DNA from 2 places in the Glutamicibacter sp. AOP12-B1-11 genome. Region 2 is predicted to be linked to the other one. Evidence: riboswitches for the same ligand, from Rfam matches in the RefSeq annotation. Region 2 holds a riboswitch; the other holds the start of a gene.

Region 1 (5,167 bases), on a different contig from region 2:
GTCACTACGGCGGTCCGGTCCGAAGTATTTTCCCAACTGTGCGGCTCACGGCCCGGGAAGGTTACCGTATCGCCCGCTTGCAGTTCAATGCGGTCCTCGGGCAGAACCAAGGTAAATTCTCCGGAAATCACGTGCAGAACTTCCACCTTGCAATCCACCGAATACAGCTCGGCCTCCCCCGAGCCCTGCGGCGCGACCTCTGCCCTAATCATCTGCACCCGGGTCTCGGCGCGGGGAGTGACCAGCTGTTCGGTGATCCCCTGACCGCCCAAGGCGATTCGCGGTGCGTGCTCCAACCTGACCAATTTGGTTTCAGGTACAGAGAAGAGCTGCCCGACTTCTAAGCCCAATACTTCGCAGAGCCTAAGCAATGTCGATACCGACGGGCTAGTCAAGTCTCGCTCCACGCGAGACAAGAACCCCTTGGTCAGTCCGGACATTTCAGCCACCTGGTCGATGGTCATTCGTCGGGTTTGGCGTACCCCACGCAAACGGGCACCGATATTAATCGACGAGCCGGTGGGCTCTACGGGCAGTGTTTTCATGCTCTCCCACCATTTTGACACCGGCGCAGCCCTAGATTGGCAGCACCCGGCCTACAATTCCGCTAAACCAATCCGGTTCAGGTTCCTACACTGCGTCAGTTTACCAATAGGCAACGAGAACTGCGCCGAGCTCACGCTTCAGTCCTGAAGTCAGCAACCAATCCCTCAATGCGCCGGCGCTGTTTATTCAATCGCCAAGAAACTAGACTCGGCACATGGATACCGCTGGCAATCCGTCCTCCAAGAGGCTTCGGACCTACTTGAACGAGGCCCGCAACACCGTGCTCTGGAAGTGCCAGGGACTCTCCGAGGAGTTGGCCCGCCGCCCCATGACGGATACCGGAACCCACATGCTTGGTGTCATCTACCACCTAGCAATCACCGAATACGGTTATTTCGGCGAGTGCCTAGGTCGTGTGCCCAACGATCGGCATGTGCTTCAACTACTGCAAAGCGATGAACCGCAGATCGACTTCCTGCCTCCGGCCAGCTTCTCGGTAGAAGATGTTCTCGCGTTGTACCGAAAATCCATCGCATTTGCCGAACACGCGCTTGACGAATTGAACTTAGAATCCCCGGCAGAGGTCCCCTGGTGGTCCGTGCATCGGCATACCACCGTGGAGCATCTTATTGTTCATATGATCGCGGAGACCTCCCGGCATGCCGGGCATCTCGATATCGTTCGAGAGCTTCTCGACGGACAGGTAGGACTGCGCGAACAGGCGAGAAATATCCCTGGATTCAGCGCTGAGCAATGGAAGGAACAACGCTCCTCGCTGCAGCGAATCGCCGAGCAGTCCTAACAACGATTCTTCGCCAAATCTTGCTCATAGCTCTGGCAGGGCACCGCCTCTAACAGGCCGCATAGGCTCGCGCTAGCTCGGATGGCCCTGACCGAGCCCAGCGACTAGGAGCACCACCTGGTGAAACTGCCGGTCCGTAGCCTGGCGTTGGTCCCAACGGACCAGAGGCGTTGGACCTGAGCGGCATATTGCGCAGCGATACTCCCGCGCGGCTCGGGCAGGCCTGGCGGCATCGACGGCGGGTCGGGAGGGGAGCCACTTGCCGGAGATCGGTCACCGGGCCAGCCACCGGTAGTGCCCGATGTCCAGATCCCCGCCCGGCGACCTTCGCCTGCGCCAAGCGCAGGGTTCTTGTGGGCGCGGTCCGTGCACCTCCCGGTGCTCGGCTCTGCTTCCCATGAGGCCCGCGAGAGCCGAGTATGACGTCTCACTACGCATCCGGACAGCCCACGGGTGTAGCATCGTGGTGTTGCTTCACGAGATGCGGCGCCAAGCTCCGACTGGCCGCACACCAACCCCAGGTTCATGGGTGGTTCGGATGAAGAAGCGGTCCGTACTCCAACCGGCTACGGGCAAGAGCTCTTTTAAGGGTCCACGATAGTTATGGCTTCAAACGTCCTTCCCATTATTGACCTGCAAACCGGCCAGGTGCAGTTTCCGCTTCGCGGAGTCTGGGTCAGCTACTACGTCACCGACCCGCACCTGCTCACCCGATTGCTAGCCAGAACCGTGGGTCCGCCGAGCTTCGACAGGCAGCGCGAGGAACTTTCGGTATTCGTGGCAGCCCGAGGGCAAAACCCTGGCGCCGCTAAGGTATTTAGTCTTGCCAAATTCCCAGTGCTCGACTCACTCACTAAACTAGGGGGTTGAACCTAACCCGGATCATCTGCCCGTGAATGATCCAATTCTGCCGCAGGAGACTCATCCCCGTGATGGCCCCAACCTCAATTCCCGAACCATCCAAGGCGCAGATCCGCCGCTGGCGCCAGTACATGGCCGATGAGGTCGCCGAAGGTGCGATCTACCGTGAACTGGCCGAAAAGCGCACCGGACAAGAACGCCAGATTCTCCGTGGGCTAGCCGAAGCGGAAGAACGCCACGAAAATTACTGGCGCGCTAAGCTCGGTGAACACGTGCGCCCGGTCCGTCCGTCGATGCGGCGCACCATGTTGCGTTTCATGGCCCGGCATTTCGGTTCGGTGTTTGTCTTGGCGCTGGCCCAGCGTGCCGAAGGCAACTCTCCTTACGCCACCGATCAGGATGCCGCGCCGCAAATGGCCGCGGATGAGCAAGTGCATGAGGAAGTCATCCGTGCTTTGGCTACGGCCGGCAGATCCCGGCTGTCCGGCAACTTCCGAGCCGCGGTGTTCGGCGCAAATGACGGGCTCGTTTCGAATCTGGCCTTGGTCATGGGCATCGGCGCCACCGGTGTGGCCTCGTCCCTCGTGCTCTTCTCCGGAATTGCCGGCCTGCTGGCCGGCGCGCTGTCCATGGCTGCCGGGGAATTCGTGTCAGTCCGTTCCCAACGTGAGCTTCTCACCGCGTCGCGCCCCACCCAAGTCACGCTTTCTGCCGCCCGTGACCTCGATCTTGACGCCAATGAATTGGTGTTGATCTACAAAGCACGTGGCATGAACAATGAGGACGCCGAACACCGCGCGGCAGAACGCATGGGGCTGTTTACCTGCGATTGCAACCCCTCCTTCTCACTCCATCCAGAAGTTCGCAGCGCGGAACTGGAACGCGAACATGAGGAGCTTGGTTCGGCACCGGGAGCCGCCATTTCTTCGTTCATGTTCTTTGCTTCGGGCGCAGTCATTCCGATCCTGCCCTACATCTTTGGGCTCACCGGGCTAGCTGCGGTGAGCGTGGCGGTCGCTTTGGTCAGCATCGCGTTGCTGCTCACCGGCGGCGTCGTTGGCCTGCTATCCGGTGCGTCCCCGCTCAAACGTGGCGTGCGTCAGCTGGCCATTGGCTTGGGTGCGGCCGCTGTAACCTACTGCTTGGGCTTGCTTTTCGGCACCACCGTGGCTTAGCTCCAAAAGCAGACTGCTGGCCGTTGCCCCAACATGACACAGCTTGAGGCAACGGCCACTATCGTTGTTAGAACCGCGTGCGGCGCCGCAATGGAGTCATTGTTTTAATGAATTCGACGGCTTCTTGCACGGTGTCCACCAAAGCTATTCTGCTTTCCATGGCCCTCCCGGCGGCAAGCGCCTGCAGCAATGGCCAGACCGGTAGCTTCCGTGTCCAATGCTCGCGGCCCACCAACACAATGGGAGCGACGCGAGCGCCGGTCGCGTAGTAGTTTTCGCAGGCGTCTTGGAATATTTCCTGGACTGTCCCGGCAGCACCGGGAAGCACAATGATTCCGCCGTTTGCCTGTTCGAGCAGGATGGCTTCGCGAATCGAGTTCGTGAAAAACTTTGCTATATGCGTGGCGAACAGGTTTGGTGGCTCATGGCCGTAAAACCAGGTGGGCACGCCCATTGAATTTCTCGTGCTGGGGTATTCTTCACGCACTCGCAATGCTGCACGCGCCCAGGCAGTCCGATGACGGATCGCGTCTGGAGCTTGTGCGAGGATATCCACGGCTCTGCCGGTAGCCGTTTTGTCATAGTCTGCAAGCCACGCGCCGGCATTTGCCGCTTCCATGGCCCCTGGTCCCCCACCGGTAACAATCGAATAGCCTTGGCCGGTTAGCATCGCACCGAGCCGCACTGCATCGGCGAATTCTTGCGTGCCACGTGTTACCGCGTGCCCGCCCATGATCCCGATCATGGGCGTCTTGGCAAATACCCCATCGTAAACAGCGCTCAACATCGCCTGACCAATATGGTGATCATGCAAAGTCGTTGCCATTGTGCTGTCATCGGGCGAAAACTCAGCCGGAGAATTCGCTTGCGAATAGGTATAGATCTGCGCGTCGGGCACCTGCGAGTAGGGGGCTTCTTTGATCCCCGCATAGAGCTCTAGCGGGGAGTAGAGCCCACGTTCATAAATATTGAACGGGAGTTGCGTTCCGGTACTCATGCATAGCCCGCCGGTTGCTTCTACGAGCGAACGTCCGGCATCGGAATAGACGCAATCAATAAAAAGACAGTTGGCAAGGTCCAGAGCGCTTAAAACCGAGTCCCTGGTTCGAAGATCAACCCGGTGAACGCGCCAGTTTCGGGCAAGCGATGCTTGAGTTTCGATGGCTTCGGCTGCGAGCCTGTCGAACTCAACCATTGTGGTGATATTGACCGCTCTGGCGGGGAGATAAGGCCACACATGAGACATGCATCTACGCTACCTTGAACACAAGTGATTATTCACAGTTAGCGTCCTCAACTTTCACCTACGCCCCGAACGTGAAACGATGAGAGGATGACTGATTCTGTGCCACCACTCATTGACGCAAGGCACCTACTGGCGTACTTGGGTGACGTTCCATTCTTCTTCGGGCAACAACTTGCCAAGAACGACGAATCAGTGACTGACGTCGCCTTTGATGAAACTGCGAGTGTCATCTCGGGTACCGTCCTCGAAGATGGTCAGAAGTTCTCCCCCACTCTCACGGTGATTCGCAGCGCTTCGGGCTGGTCCATCGACGTTTCGGACTGCAGCTGCGACAAAGGCTCGATCTGCCCGCATATCGCGGCGCTGTCGCTCACCGCCAATAAGATCGCCAAGCTGCCCCGCCCGGCGGTCGTTCAAGAGCAAAAGACCGTTACTGCTTGGTCCCAGCAAGTGAACACCTGGTTTGAAGAACCCGAGCCGGGGCCCGCAGACGGACTATTAGGGTCACCAAATGACCCGGTCGTGGCCATGGCCTTG
Region 2 (5,167 bases):
CTCGAAGGTGCCTGGAGTGACAGCATAGGCCAGGTTGAAGCCATCTACGTCGGTGTATTCAACCCAGTCGATGAGCTTCTCGGCAACCTCGGCGCCGGAACCGACGGAGACCGGACCGAATCCGCCCACGCCGATCCATTCGGCCAGCTGGCGGATGGTCCATGGCTTGCCGGTATCACCGCTGGCCTTCTTGAAGGTTTCCACCGAGGACTGGATGGCGTTGGACTTCACGTCGTCGCCAATCACGTCATCTGGTCCGTAAGCGGACATGTCGATGCCGGTCCAACCGGAAAGCAATGCCAGCGCGCCGTCGATATCCACGTAGGAGCTGTAGTCCTCGAACTTTGCCTGGGCAAGTTCCGAAGTTTCGGCGGTGATGATGGTCTGCATGGCGAAGATCTTGATGTCGTGGCGGCCACGGCCTGCGGCTTCGGCAGCGTCGCGGATTTTGGCGACCGCTTCTTTGAGCAGGTCACGGGTTGGGCAATTCACGAAGATCGCTTCGGCGTTCGACGCGGCGAATTCGGTGCCGCGCTTGGAGGCGCCGGCTTGGTAGATCACCGGGGTGCGCTGCGTGCTTGGCTCGGTGATGGCGATGCCCGGAACCTTGAAGTACTTGCCCTCGTGATTGATCGGGTGCACCTTGGAATGGTCGGTGTAGACGCCGGATTCCTTGTTGTTCTGCACCGCGTCCTCTTCCCACGAGCCTTCGAGCAGCTTGTAGACCACTTCGAGGTACTCATCGGCGTGGTTGTAGCGTTCGTCGTGCTCCATCTGGTCTTCTTGGCCCATGTTTCGGGCGGCCGATGGCAGGTAGCCGGTGACCACATTCCAGCCCACGCGGCCGTTGGTCAGGTGGTCCAGGGTGGCCAGGCGGCGCGCGAAGGCATAAGGGTGCTCATAGGCGGTACCCGCGGTGACGCCGAAGCCGAGGTTCTCGGTGACCGCGGCCATCGCGGAGACGAGCATCATCGGGTCATTGACCGGCGCCTGCGCACCGCTGCGCAGCGGAGTTTCGTTGGTGCCCTTGTAGACGTCGTAGGTGCCCAGCACATCGGCGAGGAACAGGCCGTCGAACTTGCCCTTTTCCAGCACCTTGGCCAGGTGGGTCCAGTAGCCCAGGGTGTTGTAGGTCGACGCCTTGTCATCCGGGTGGCGCCAGAGGCCCGGCGACTGGTGCACCACGCAGTTCATATCGAAGGCGTTAAAAAGGATTTCGCGCTTGTTCTCGCTCATTGGTGTGCCCCTATCCATAGAAGAAATCTGGTTAGTCTAAAAATCTGTGTTCGAAGAGTGTTGCCTAGCTGCCGGAGAACCGGTTTGCTCCGGTTACCGTGCCCGTGACGGACAGCCGCTGGGGCTGCACGCCGTTGATCTCGTAGTCCCCCACGATGCGCGCCTTGTAGATCGCCGGGTTGTGCGTCGCAATGGTGCGGGCGTTGCGCCAGTGGCGGTCCATATTGCAGCTATTGCGGGTGGAAGATGCACCCAGCGCGTCGAAGAGCTTGCTGGTCGCTCCGATGACCAGCGGCTGCACGATCGTCTGGGCACGGTTGGCCGCCAGTTCGCACACGGCAAAGCGCTCCTCGGCATTCAGGTTCGCGTCTGCCATCGCCGACTCGACCTCCAGCACCGCGCCCATGACCACGGACTCCGCGGCGAAGATTTCGGCGGAGACCTCCCCGACGAGCTGCAAGACCTGCGGTTCGCGGTGCACCGGAACTCCGGTGCCGGTGCTGAAACTGCGGGTACGCGCCTGCACGGAGGAGCGCAGGTCGTTCAGTGCCGCGCGTCCGATTCCGGCCTGTACCGCCATGAGCACGAGTTGGAAGATCGCGGCTTCCGGATCCGTGGGGTCCTCCGGCATGAAGGTGTCCACCGGGACCTCATGGAATTCGGTGCTGCCGGTACCGGTGAGCTGTTGGCCGAACCCGTCCCAGTCATCGAGGATTTTCACGCCGCTGTGCTGGGTGGAAACTACCGCGATCTGGCGCCCTGGGAGTTGCGGGTGCGCCACCGCTACGGTGGTCCAGTCGGCGAAGATGGTGCCGGTGCAGTAGAACTTCCGCCCATTGACCAGCCAGCGCGAACCCTCCTCGGTGACCTTGGTGTTGAGCAACCCGAGGGCGTTGCCGCCTTCCTCGGTGTAGGCGTTGCCCACGATCTGCCCCGAGCTGATCCGGGAAACCCATTTGCTGCGGAGCTGCGCATCTTCCAGCCGCACCGCATTTTCCACGAAGGCAATGTGCGCGCGCCATAGCTGGGCCACATGCGAGTCCGCCTCGGCTAATTCGATGAGCAGCCGGAAGACATCGCTCAAGCGCGCCCCGTGGCCGCCGTCGGCGACCGGCAGGCGCAGCGCACCGAAGCGCTCGCGGTTCAGCAAGCCGACCTGTTCGAATGGCAGGATCCGCTGCCGGTCGCGTTCTCTTGCACCCGAGGCGATCTGCGCGAATACCGGACGGAAAATGCCGGCAAGCCGTTCATACTGCTCGTCAGCGCCGGGGCCCGGGGTGATCTTCAGCAACTGCCGGGTAGGAAGTTCTTGTGGAAGGTCGTCAAGCCCCACCGCGCTACCCGCAATAGACGGGTCGCTGAGCGCATTAAAGTCGCCAGCGGGATCGCCAAATGACATCGGAAGTCCTCAATTCTTTCCATCGGTCCTGGCTGTAGCACCGTCCCGCGCCAATATTTGGTGGGTGGTTGCTGCGACGTCGACGAGCCAGATCTCTCGGTCGCTCTGGATGGTTCGTAATCATTTGTAGCCTGAGGTTTACATCGCCATCAACCCGGTTAGTCACATTTCGTCGTGTGCGGATGGAGATTGAAATGCATCAAGGACAGCACTTGCCTAGCGAGGTCGAACGCAATACCTAGCGTTTAGCGATTTTTCGGCCAAATACGCGATTGATGAAATAAAAATCGAAACATCACGATGATGTGACGCATCTATCGAATATTTTTCATGTTACGAAAGATTTGCATTGAAATCGTTCGAAGGCCTGTAATAGTCGTGTAACCATCCCGAGCGGCTAAGAGATCTGGCTCTGTGACGCCGCAGCAACCACCACACACGGTTAATAAACCAAACGGTGTCCGGTGCTACCGCCAGGAACGATGGAGATGAAAATGACTACAGCCTTTGCCTTGCCCGAGACCGTCCAAAGCGCAACGGCGCTCGACGTGGAGTTCCTCGAGCTATCGCGTACTTTCACCGCCAAGAAGGAAAGCAACACGGTGCTTCGCGACGTGAATCTGCGCCTCGGAGCGGGCCAGATTGTTGCAATTCTCGGCGCAAGCGGTTGCGGCAAATCCACTCTCTTGCGGGCGGCCTCCGGCCTGGACCGCCCCTCCACCGGGTCGGTGGTCATCGGAAGCCGCGCCGTGACGGGGATAGATGAGCGGTGCGCCGTTGCATTCCAGGAACCACGGCTATTGCCTTGGCGCTCGGTCCGAGACAACGTGTCCATCGGCCTTGCGCCGGGAACCGACAAGCAATCCGGGCGCCAGCTGATCGCCGAGCTGCTGGAGCTGACCGGCTTGAGCCACGCAGCAGATCTGCGCCCACGTGAAATTTCCGGGGGCATGGCTCAGCGGGTTTCGCTTGCTCGCGCGTTGGCCCGGCGCCCGGGCGTCCTGCTTCTCGACGAACCCTTTGGTGCGCTCGATGCGCTGACCCGAATGAAAATGCAGGATCTGCTGCTGGCCATCCATAAGTCTTTCCCGACTACCGTGCTGCTGGTGACCCACGACGTCGATGAGGCGCTGACTCTCGCCGACCGCATCGTCGTGCTGGGCCGACCCGAGGGCCAGGCCTCGGCGACCGTGATCGAGGATCGAGTCCTGTCCGCGGCGCACCCGCGCAGCCATACGAGCAGCGAATTCGTCGCCCACCGCACAGCGCTGCTGAGCCTGCTCGGCGTTGATCCGACGAACCACTAGCACTTTCTACCGCACTCATTTGGTCCCGCGGGCCTTCCATTCGCACAAATCAAGGATTTTCCATGCTCTCGAATCGTTTTTCCCGTCGCGCCGCACTATCCGTAGCAACGCTTGGCATTTCGGCCCTGGTGCTGACCGGATGCGCGGGCGAGAACGCCGCAGCCGACGGCCAGACGCTGTCCATCGACTTCGCCACCTACAATCCGCTGAGCCTGGTCCTGAAAGAAAAGGGGTGGCTGGACGCCGCCGCTAAGGAACAAGGGGTCAGCGTCGAATGGATCCAGTCGGCCGGCTCGAACAAGGCCAACGAGGCGCTGCGCGCCGATGCCGTGGATGTGGGATCCACCGCCGGTTCGGCAGCACTGCTGGCCCGCTCCAACGGCTCACCTATCAAGACCATCTCGCTGTATTCGCAGCCCGAATGGTCCGCCCTAGTGGTGAACGAGGACTCGGATATCAAGTCGGTCAAGGACCTTGAGGGCAAACAGGTCGCGGCCACCAAGGGCACCGACCCCTACTTCTTCTTGCTGCAATCCTTGGCCGAAGCCGGTCTGAGCGATTCGGACATCACCTTGCAGAACGTGCAGCACGCCGATGGGCGCACCGCGCTGGTCAACGGTTCGGTCGATGCCTGGAGCGGCCTGGATCCGATCATGGCCGATGCCGAACAGGACGGCGCGAAGCTGCTCTACCGTAACTTGGACTTCAACACCTATGGCGCGTTGAATGCCCGCGAAGATTTCATCGAGGAGAGCCCCGAACTCGCCCAGCTGGTGGTGGACTCCTACGAGAAGGCTCGCGGATGGGCCGCCGCCAATCCTGGTGAAACGGCGAGCATTCTGGCCGAGGTTGCAGGTCTGGAGGCCCCGGTCGCCACCCAGGTGATCGAGGAACGCTCGAACCTCGACGTGGACACCGTGCCGGGTGAGGATTTCATTTCGGTGCTGCGCAATATCGGACCTACCTTCGTGGCCAACAAGGACGTCTCCACCCAGGACGCAGTCGATCAAGCGCTGGAATCCCTGGTGGATGAGCAGTTCGCTGCCCAGGCCGACGCGACGAAGATCGCCGGGGAATAAGCAACATGTCTTCAGCGAACCAAACCCAGCAAGCCAGCACGCCGGTGCAGGCACGCGAAAGCCTTGGCGCCAGGCTTCTGAAGCTACCGCACTGGTTGCTCGCGCTGATCCTGCCGCTCATCGTCTTGCTCACCTGGCAGGTGGTG

Evidence for each region. Region 2 has a riboswitch for S-adenosylmethionine ahead of ACT3UQ_RS00855 (ABC transporter ATP-binding protein). Riboswitches for the same ligand answer to the same signal wherever they lie in the genome.
Region 1: it holds a riboswitch for S-adenosylmethionine, as region 2 does, so the genes downstream of both, ACT3UQ_RS10665 (hypothetical protein) here and ACT3UQ_RS00855 (ABC transporter ATP-binding protein) in region 2, are expected to answer to the same signal.

Annotation. Positions count from the first base shown of each region.
Region 1 covers NZ_JBQSYL010000015.1:61,429-66,595, forward strand. The annotation lists gene ACT3UQ_RS10655 (helix-turn-helix domain-containing protein) at 1-545, opposite strand, end outside; gene ACT3UQ_RS10660 (DinB family protein) at 761-1,348, shown strand; SAM riboswitch class IV at 1,821-1,933, shown strand; gene ACT3UQ_RS10665 (hypothetical protein) at 1,952-2,218, shown strand; gene ACT3UQ_RS10670 (VIT1/CCC1 transporter family protein) at 2,281-3,384, shown strand; gene ACT3UQ_RS10675 (LOG family protein) at 3,452-4,579, opposite strand; gene ACT3UQ_RS10680 (DEAD/DEAH box helicase) at 4,730-5,167, shown strand, end outside.
Region 2 covers NZ_JBQSYL010000001.1:165,479-170,645, reverse strand. The annotation lists gene ACT3UQ_RS00865 (LLM class flavin-dependent oxidoreductase) at 1-1,236, opposite strand, end outside; gene ACT3UQ_RS00860 (acyl-CoA dehydrogenase family protein) at 1,301-2,635, opposite strand; SAM riboswitch class I at 2,652-2,751, opposite strand; SAM riboswitch class I at 3,017-3,124, shown strand; gene ACT3UQ_RS00855 (ABC transporter ATP-binding protein) at 3,130-3,942, shown strand; gene ACT3UQ_RS00850 (aliphatic sulfonate ABC transporter substrate-binding protein) at 4,005-5,021, shown strand; gene ACT3UQ_RS00845 (ABC transporter permease) at 5,027-5,167, shown strand, end outside.